DNA from 2 places in the Paraburkholderia sp. JHI2823 genome. Region 1 is predicted to be linked to the other one. Evidence: riboswitches for the same ligand, from Rfam matches in the RefSeq annotation. Region 1 holds a riboswitch; the other holds the start of a gene.
What was found. Region 1 has a riboswitch for cobalamin ahead of cobW (cobalamin biosynthesis protein CobW). Riboswitches for the same ligand answer to the same signal wherever they lie in the genome.
Positions count from the first base shown of each region.

Region 2: another riboswitch for cobalamin. It lies ahead of VSR34_RS23820 (TonB-dependent receptor); the one in region 1 lies ahead of cobW (cobalamin biosynthesis protein CobW).

Region 1 covers NZ_JAYMRY010000025.1:48,088-52,814, forward strand. Annotated here, with positions in the region: gene cobN (cobaltochelatase subunit CobN) at 1-1,330, opposite strand, end outside; gene cobW (cobalamin biosynthesis protein CobW) at 1,399-2,490, opposite strand; cobalamin riboswitch at 2,705-2,976, opposite strand; gene VSR34_RS24250 (cobalamin biosynthesis protein) at 3,170-3,595, shown strand; gene cobO (cob(I)yrinic acid a,c-diamide adenosyltransferase) at 3,592-4,194, shown strand; gene VSR34_RS24260 (cobyrinate a,c-diamide synthase) at 4,199-4,727, shown strand, end outside.
Region 2 covers NZ_JAYMRY010000024.1:66,589-71,315, reverse strand. Annotated here, with positions in the region: gene VSR34_RS23830 ((2Fe-2S)-binding protein) at 1-160, shown strand, start outside; gene VSR34_RS23825 (molybdopterin cofactor-binding domain-containing protein) at 157-2,421, shown strand; cobalamin riboswitch at 2,577-2,759, shown strand; gene VSR34_RS23820 (TonB-dependent receptor) at 2,863-4,727, shown strand, end outside.

The DNA.
Region 1 (4,727 bases):
CGGGATCGTTGGTCACGCCCTGCGTGAGGATGCGCATGAGGGCGTCGCCGTCTTCCGGCACGTCGGCCACGCGATAGCCTTCGTCGCGCAACATCCGCAAGATGCCGACCACCGAGGCCGGCGTGTCGAGCCCCACGCCATTGCCGATGCGTCCTTCGCTCATCGGGTAGTTCGCGAGCACGAGCGCGAGTTTTTTCTCTTCGTTGCGCAGGCTGCGCAAGCGGCACCAGCGGCGCGCGAGTTCCGCGACGAACGCGACGCGTTCGATATCGGGCTGATAGCGCACGACATCGACTTGCGTCTCTTTGCAGTGGTACGCAAGCCCCTTGAAGCTGATCGCGCGTGTGATCACGCGGCCGTCCACTTCGGGCAGCGCGATATGCATGGCGATGTCGCGCGAGTTCAGACCGTGGTTGTCCTTCACCCAGTCTTCGCGATTGCCGCCGCTCAGGATCACCTGAAGCACGGGGGCGTCGCCGGCCAGGGCGAGCGGCTCGGGGTCGTCTAGCGACGAGGCCGCGAAGGCCGTCGTGTTCAAAACCAGCGCAACATCGTGCTCGGCCGCGAGTTGATCGAGCACGTCGCGGCTCAGCGTGTCCTTGAGCGAAGTGATCGCGAGCGGCAGCGGATTCATGCCGCGTTCGATCAGCGCTGTGATCAGCGCATCGAATGCAGCCGTGTTGGCGGCCTGCAAGTGCGCCTTGTAGAACAGCAGCGCGACGACGGGCGCGCCGGGTTGCCAACGCGCGCGCCATTCGTCGATGGTCGCGACGTCGCGCTGCGGGCAGTAGAGCGCGGCGGCCGGCAGCACGACGGGCGGCGCGGGCTCGCTGCCCCATTCGAATGCGCGCCACGCGAGCGCGCGCAGGAACGATTCGGCGTTGGCCGCGCCACCCTCACGAAGATAACGCCACAGCAGGCGGCAAAATTCGGGCTCGGCGCGGCTCTTCGCGATGAGATTGGGGTCTTCCTGAAGGTCGCCGGAAAACATCGCGAGCAGCTGCCCGCGGCGCTCCGCCAGCGACACGACCTGCTCGATGCCGTACGGCCAGTACGTCTCGCCGCCCAGATGGTCGACCACGACGACGCGCGCGTGCTGCAAGACGTCCTCGACGTAGAAGTCCACCGAGGCGGGCTGGCGCAGATACGTGACGTTCGCGAGCCGCACGCCCGGGAATCCTGCGGGCAGGCGCGGCACGACGCTCGCGAGCAGCGCGAGCGTCGTGTCCGCCGAACTGAGCACGACGATCTCGGCGGGCTGCTGATCGATGCGGATGACGCCCTGCGTGTCGTCGACGAAACCGCCCGGCGTGGTGCGCAGCAAATGCATGTTGCGGCCTCGTGTCGCTCAGCGTTTCGAAGTACGAAGCATTGCGCGATGTGCGCGCGAATGTGCGCTCACTTGGCGCCCGCGGTCTGCACGTTCGCGAGTGCCGCGTCGAACGCCTGCTGCAGCGTCGCGCCATCGAGGTCTTCGCCGATCAGCACGAAGCGGCTCGCGAGCGGCTGCGCCGCGCTTTCCTGCGCGTTCCAGCGGCGGTCGAAATAGCTGTCGAAACGGCGGCCCACGCCTTGCACGACGAGACGCATGGGCGCGCCCGGCAGCGCGGCGAATCCCTTCACGCGATAGATCGTGTGCGCGTCGACGAGTTGTTGCAGCGCCTCGATCACGGTCTCGCGCGAAGCCGCCGCGCCCGACACCACGACCGAATCGAACTCGTCGTGGTGGTGATCGGCATCGTCGGCGGAACCATGATGATCGTGGCGCAGATGAATGCTCTCCTCCGCAGCCGATTCGAGCCCGAGCAGCGTATGCAGGTCGAGCTTGCCGTGCTGCGCGCGCACGATCTTCACCTGCGCCGGCAGTTCTTCGCGCAGCGCGGCGACGAGCGCGTCCTGGCCCGCTTCGTCGAGCAGATCGGTCTTGTTGAGGATGACGAGATCGGCAGACGAAAGCTGGTCTTCGAACAGCTCGTGCAGCGGCGACTCGTGATCGAGATTCGGGTCGGCGCGGCGCTGCGCGTCCACGGCCTGCGGATCTTCGGCGAACTGGCCGCTCGCCGCCGCGGGACCGTCCACGACGGTGACGACCGCATCGACGGTGAACGCGTTGCGGATCGACGGCCAGTTGAACGCTTGCACGAGCGGCTTGGGCAGCGCCAGACCCGAGGTTTCGATCAGCACGTGATCGATCTCACCGCGGCGCTCGAGCAGTTGCTCCATCACCGGAAAGAACTCTTCCTGCACAGTGCAGCACAGGCACCCGTTCGCGAGTTCGTAGAGCTGGCCTTGCGTTTCGTTGCCGTTCTCGTCGCAGCCAATGCCGCAGCCACGCAGAATTTCGCCGTCGATGCCGAGTTCGCCGAATTCGTTGACGATGACCGCCACGCGCAAGCCATCCGCGTGCTGGAGAATGTGACGCAGCAGCGTGGTTTTGCCGCTGCCGAGAAAGCCCGTCACGATCGTGACCGGAGTCTTGCGCATTTGCATGAAGTGCTCCTGTGCCGCCAGGCGACAAGCGGGGCTATGTGTGCGTCGCGTTGGCCGTTCATGAGGGCGTCGTATTGCGAGAACGCACGTCTGCCTGCATGTGCGGTCACGCGTAACGATTCAGACAACCCTGCAGGGACGAACGGCCAGAGACGCACCAGGCCACGCCCGGCTGACGTATGAAAATCACGGACCCGGCACCGCATCCCCGCAGCGCGAATCCCACGTATCTGGCCGGTATCCGGACTGACGAAACGCCGCTTCGCCTTCCCGCGCGAGCGGCCTTGCGGCTGCATCGCGCAGTGGCGTGGACTGCTTGAAGCATGGAAGCGGCTTGCGGCATTCGTTCGAACGCCGCGCTCGTTGTACCGTTGCGGGTGCAGTTCAGGTTGGCCGTGCCCGAGGCGGGATGGCTCCCTGATTCCCGTTTAACTGCGCGCGCAGTATTGAATCGCGCACGCGAGCACCAGAGTGCGTGCGAGTGTAGGCGCGGGGCGTCTGCGCGTCAAGGAAGGCGTGGGCCGCAGGGCCTGTGCTATCGTAGCGCGCATCCGGCAGCGGCCGGGCACGCTCACCTTGCCGCCTGTCTTCTCTGTTCGACTCACGCCTTCGATCGACGCTCTCGCCTGTGAATCTCGCCTCGCCGTCCGCTCCAGTCGAAACCGCAGATGGCGCGCCGCTGCTCGTGGTCGGCATCGGCTGCCGGCGCGGCGTGACGCTAGCGCAAGTCGAGGCCGCGGTGCGCGCCGCGCTCGGCGAGTGGCCGCTCGAGCGGGTAACGGCCGTTGCGACGCTCGACGCCAAAGCCGGCGAGTCGGCATTGCAGGCATTTTGTGCGGCGCATGCACTACCGCTGTGCGCCTACACGCGTGAGCAAATCGCCGCGACATGCACGCAAGCGCCGCCTTGCGCAGCCGCGCAAGCACGGTACGGTGTCGACGGTGTGTGCGAACCGTGCGCCAGGCTCGCGGCCAACGGCGGTCCCCTCGTGCGCAGCAAGATCGCGCTCGATGGCGTAACGGTCGCGATCGCGCAGCACCGCATCGCGAATGTGCCATCGAACACCGCCTCATTCACATCACAAAAAGCCGACACCCGACGATGAAAACCGACCCCGAATCGCACCAACGCATGACGCAACGCCGCCGCGAGGGCCACGAGAAGAAGCAGGCCGCCGCGACGCTCGAAAAAGGCCTTCTGATCGTCAACACGGGCAACGGCAAGGGCAAGAGCACGGCCGCGTTCGGCATGGCCGTGCGCATGCTCGGCCACGGCATGAAGCTCGGCGTCGTGCAGTTCATCAAGGGCGCGCTGCACACGGCCGAACGCGATTTTCTCGGCAGCGTCGCGCACTGCGATTTCGTGACGATGGGCGACGGCTACACCTGGAACACGCAGAATCGCGACGGCGACATCGCCACCGCGCGCAAGGGCTGGGACGAGGCGAAGCGCATGATCGAGAGCGGCGAGTACGCGATGGTGATCCTCGACGAACTCAACACAGTGCTCAAGTACGAGTACCTGCCGCTCGACGAAGTGCTCGGCGTGATCGCGTCGCGCGCGCCGCACGTGCACGTGGTCATCACGGGCCGCCATGCCCCGGAGGCGCTCATCGAGGCCGCCGATCTCGTCACGGAAATGCGGCTCGTCAAGCATCCGTATCGCGAGCAAGGCGTGAAGGCGCAAAAGGGCGTGGAGTTCTAGGCGCATGGGCGCAAAGCTTGCCTGCCCCGCCCTCTTCATCAGCGCGCCCGCCTCGGGCCAGGGCAAGACCACGCTCACGGCGGGCCTCGCGCGCCTGCACCTGCGCGCGGGGCGACGCGTGCGCGTGTTCAAGACCGGCCCCGACTTTCTCGATCCGATGATCCTTGCGCGTGCGAGCGGCGCGCCCGTGCTCTCGCTCGACCTGTGGATGGTGGGCGAAGACGCGTGCCGCAAGTTGCTCGCACAGGCCGCGCGCGAAGCCGACCTCATTCTCATCGAAGGCGTGATGGGCCTGTTCGACGGCACGCCGAGCAGCGCGGATCTTGCCACCACGTTCGGCGTGCCAGTAGCGGCTGTCGTCAGCGCGAAGTCGATGGCACAGACGTTCGGCGCGATCGCGTTCGGCCTTGCGCGTTTTCGGCCCGGGCTGCCGTTTCACGGCGTGCTGGCAAACCGCGTGGGCTCGGCGCGCCATGCGCAAATGCTGCAGGAAGCGCTGCCCGCCGATGCGCCCTGGCTCGGACACGTGGCAA
Region 2 (4,727 bases), on a different contig from region 1:
GACCGAGCACGAAATGCGCTCGCACATGGAGCCCAACCTGTGCCGCTGCGGCACGCACATGCGCATTCTCGCGGCCATCCGCGAAGTCGCGGGCCTGCCTGCGCCGAAGTCCGGCGCCCCGGCCGCGCAACCCGTCCCCGCCGCGAAGACCGCATCATGAGCCACCACGACGATCCGATCGACGAGAGCCGCCGCCACTTCATGATTTCGGGCGCGCTCTTCGTCGCGTTCAGCCTGGTCAAGGGCACCGATGCGCTCGCCCAGGAAGTCATCGCCGATGAAGGCGCCGCCGTGCACATTGGCAAGGACACCCAGGCACTTGCCGGCAGCCTCAAGACCAATCCGTTCCTCGACGCGTGGATCAAGATCACGCCCGAAGGCAAGGTCACGGTGTTCACCGGCAAGGTGGAGCTCGGCACCGGCGTGCGCACGGCGCTGCTCCAGGTGGCCGCCGAAGAGCTGGACATGGCCCCCTCGCTCATTACGTTCCTCATGGCCGATACGGGTGCGTCGCCGGACGAGGGGCTCACAGCCGGCAGCCATACCATGGCCGACAGCGGCAGCGCGCTGCTCAATGCCGCCGCGCAGGTGCGCGGCCTGCTGGTCGATGCCGCTGCGAAGCACTTCGGCGTCGATGCCAGTGCGCTCGCTGCCAGCGACGCCGTCATTCACGCCCGGGACGGCCGCACGATGACCTTCGGCGAGGCCGTCGGCCTCGTGGATCTGCATCGCAGTGCGAGCTCCAGCTCTCCGCTCAAGGACCCGAAGACGTTCCGGACCATCGGCACGGCGTTGCCGCGGCTCGACATCCCGTCGAAAGTCACGGGCGGCGCGAGCTACGTCCAGGACATGCAATTGCCCGGCATGCTGCATGCACGCGTGGTGATGCCGCCCGTGTACGACGCGAAGCTCCTCGCGTACGACGAAGCCGCGATCACGAAGATGCCCGGCGTCGTGCGGATCGTGCGCAACGGCAGCATGCTGGCCGTGGTCGCGCAAGGCGAATGGCAGGCCGTGGTCGCGCAGCGCGCGCTCTCGGCCAGCGCGCAGTGGTCGCCGGGGCGCGCGTTGCCGGACCCGGCAACGGTGCATCGCGACCTCAAGCAGATCGCTACCCAGCAGATCAAGATCGCGGATCACCATGCGCCGATGGCGCCCGCCGCGAAAACGGTCAACGCACGCTTCATCAAGCGCTATCTGCTGCACGGCTCGATCGGCCCTTCCTGTGCCGTTGCGCATCTCGATGGGAACCAGCTCACCGTCTGGACCCATTCGCAGGGCGTCTATCCGCTGCGCGACGCGCTGGCCGAAATGCTGTCGATGCAAAAGGAGAACGTGCGCTGCATCCACGCCGAAGGCTCCGGCTGCTACGGCCACAACGCCGCGGACGACGCCGCCGCCCATGCCGCGCTGATCGCGGCCGCCATGCCTGGGCATCCCGTGCGAGTGCAATGGATGCGCGAGCAGGAACACACGTGGGATCACTTCACGCCGGCCATGGTGACGGAAGTGAAGGCGTCCATCGACGCGAGCGGCAAGATCGTGGACTGGCATTATGCGCTGTGGAGCAGCTCGCACAACGAGCGCATCGTCAACGCTGGGCGCCTGCTGCCGGCGCGCATGCTCGAAAAGCCTTTCGTTTCCGCGCCGTCCACGCCCATGCTGCAACCCGAGGGCGGCGGCGACCGCAACGCGATTCCGCTGTACACGCTGCCGAACATCGAGGTGATGAACCACTTTTCGCCGACCATGCCTTTGCAGACTTCGGCAATGCGTTCGCTCGGCGCTCATACCAACGTGTTCGCCATCGAGAGCGTGATGGACGAACTGGCGCATATGGCCGGCATCGACCCGGTCGAGTTCCGGCTGCGCCATCTCGACGATCCGCGCGCCGGGGACGTGATCCGGCTTGCGGCGAAGCAGTTCGGCTGGCCGCGTGCGCCGCGCGCGCGCAATCGCGGCGTGGGTTTTGCGTTCGCGAAGTACAAGAACCTGATGGGCTATGTCGCCATTGCCGTCGAAGTTTCAGTGGAGCCCGAGACGGGGCTCGTGAAGCTTGAGCAGGCGGTGGCCGCCGTGGATTGCGGCCAGGTCGTGAACCCCGATGGCGTGCGCAACCAGATCGAAGGCGGCATCGTGCAGTCGGCAAGCTGGACGCTCCATGAAGAACTGCGCTACGACACGCACCGCATTCGCAGCTTCGACTGGGGCACCTATCCGATCCTGCGCTTTTCGTCCGTGCCGGCGCGCATCGACGTCCATCTGATCGACCGGCCAGGCGCGCCATTCCTCGGCACGGCGGAGGCGTCGATGGGCCCCACGGCGGGGGCGCTCGTCAACGCGCTGTTCGACGCCACGGGCAAGCGCGTGCGCGAAATGCCGCTCGCCGGCGACACGCTGAGAAAGCTCATCGAGGTCTGACGCGTGGATTTCCGCCCGCACGGCGCGGCGCGGGCGACACGGCTAGCGCTTGCCGTCCAGCGTGCAAACGCCGCACGATCCATTCGAGCTGCGCGGCGAGGCGCCTTTTCGCCACACTTCCCGCACGAAAGGTTGACGCGCGCGATGCACGCCGATTACCCTTGCGCGCTGATGGTTCCCGGCGACGGGATCAAAAGGGAACGCAGTGAAAGACTGCGGCTGCCCCCGCAACTGTGAGCGGCGAGTCCATGCCAGACAGGGCCACTGGGAAACCGGGAAGGCCGGCAACGGACGGCGACCCGCGAGCCAGGAGACCTGCCATCAGCCGAGTCCAGCAGCCGCAGCGGGCGGGGTGCCCCAATGCGCAAGCACCGCCATGAAGCGGCGGTCGCCCGTTGCGAGGACAGCCCGTGTTCAGGAGCTGTTTCCAGCCATCGCCTCATGAAGTTCCAGCAATTCGTCTTTACCTCCGCCGTGCTCGCGTGCGCATGGCAAGCCGCGCATGCCGCAGGCGTTGCATCGCCCACGCAGGTGCAGCAGCAAGAGCAGCCAGGCGACGACGCCACGCTGCCCAACATCCTTGTCGTCGGCGACGCACAGCATCTGCCGCAATCGTTCGACCAGCGCTACGCGAGCACCCAGGTGCTCACGCGCGAAGATCTCGACCGGCTCTCCCCCATCGAGCCGAGCATCACGCAGGCGCTCGCCACGCTCCCCAACGTCACCGTCTCCCAAAGCGGCGGCCCGGGCGCCTATACGGGCGTGAGCATACGCGGGTCGTCGGCGAGCCAGGTCCCTGTGTTCATCGACGGCATACGCGTGGGCTCGCCCACCACGGGCATCGCGGAATGGGCCGATCTGCCGACCGCCTCGTTCGACCGTGTCGAGGTGATTTCGGGTCCCGCGGCCGCTTCGTTCGGCGCCGACGCCGTGGGCGGCGTCGTGCAGCTTTTCACGCGCCACGCGTCGAATCAGCCGAATCAGACCACGGTCTCGTTCGGCGGCGGCACGAACAGCACCTTCGACACGCAGTTGCGCACCTCGGGCACGATCCCCTCTACCGTGCCGCTTTCCGCGTTGAGCGGCCTCACGTATTCGCTGGGCCTGCACGACTACAACACGGCCGGGATCGACGCGACGCAGCCCTGGGCCTTCGGCCACGAAGACGGCCGTAACCCGTACCACGCGCAGAACCTGGACGCGCGCCTCGGCTACGCGCACGACAACTGGTCGGTCTCGACTTTCGCGCTCTACCACCGCTCCGATCTCTCGTACGACAACCTGGGCGGCAATAACCGCCAGCGCGACAACCAGCTCACGACCGGCCTCGCGTTCCATCTCGACATCACGCCGACCACGCAGTTCGATCAGTCCGTGGGCTACGCGACGGATCGTCAGTTCCTCTATTCGAACGACCCGACGATCCCGACCGACGAGATCGACTCGACGCGCTTTTCCACCTCGACGTCGGTCACGCACCAGGAGAGGGGGCACACGCTCTTCGGCATGCCGCTGGAAGGCGAGACGAAGCTCGCCTACGACTACACGCGCGAGATGGCGTTCCTGCCGGTGGATATACCGGGCGGCCTGCCCGCGCGCAACGATTCCGCCGTGTCGATGCACCAGTCCACCACGCTCGGGGCGCTCACGCTGTTTCTCGCGGGGCGCCACGAGATCGTGCAGGGGCAGTCGGTGAATACGGGCAACGTCGCCCTCTCGTGGGCGATCACGCCCGTTTACACGGCGCGCGTTTCCTATGGCAACGCGTTCCGCCTGCCCACGTTCAACGACCTCTACTATCCGACCTACTCGAACCCCGACCTGCGGCCCGAGCGCAGCGATTCGGTCGAGGCCGCGCTCGACGCCGTCACCTCGATCGGCACCTTCACGGCGGCCGTCTACGACACGCGCGTGCACGACCTCATCACCTACAACTCGCAGACTTTCCTGCCCGTGAACGTGGGGCGCGCGCACATACAGGGCATCGACTTCTCGTACAAGGGCACGCTCGGGCAGTACACGCCGGTGAGCCTCACGGTCGGCATTCTGAATCCGCAGGACGTGACCGATCAGACCTGGCTCAATCGCCGCCCGCGCCAGACGGCGAGCCTGAGCGTCGATCACACGTGGGACGAGTTCCATCTCCACGCGCTCAGCACCGGCATTTCGCTGCTGTATAACGGCTCGACGTTCGACGACCAGCTCAACACGATCTACCTGCCCTCGTGGATGACCGTCGGCCTGCGCGCCTCGTACAAGGTCAACGCACATCTCGCGCTTTCGGCCACGCTAGCGAATGTGTTCAA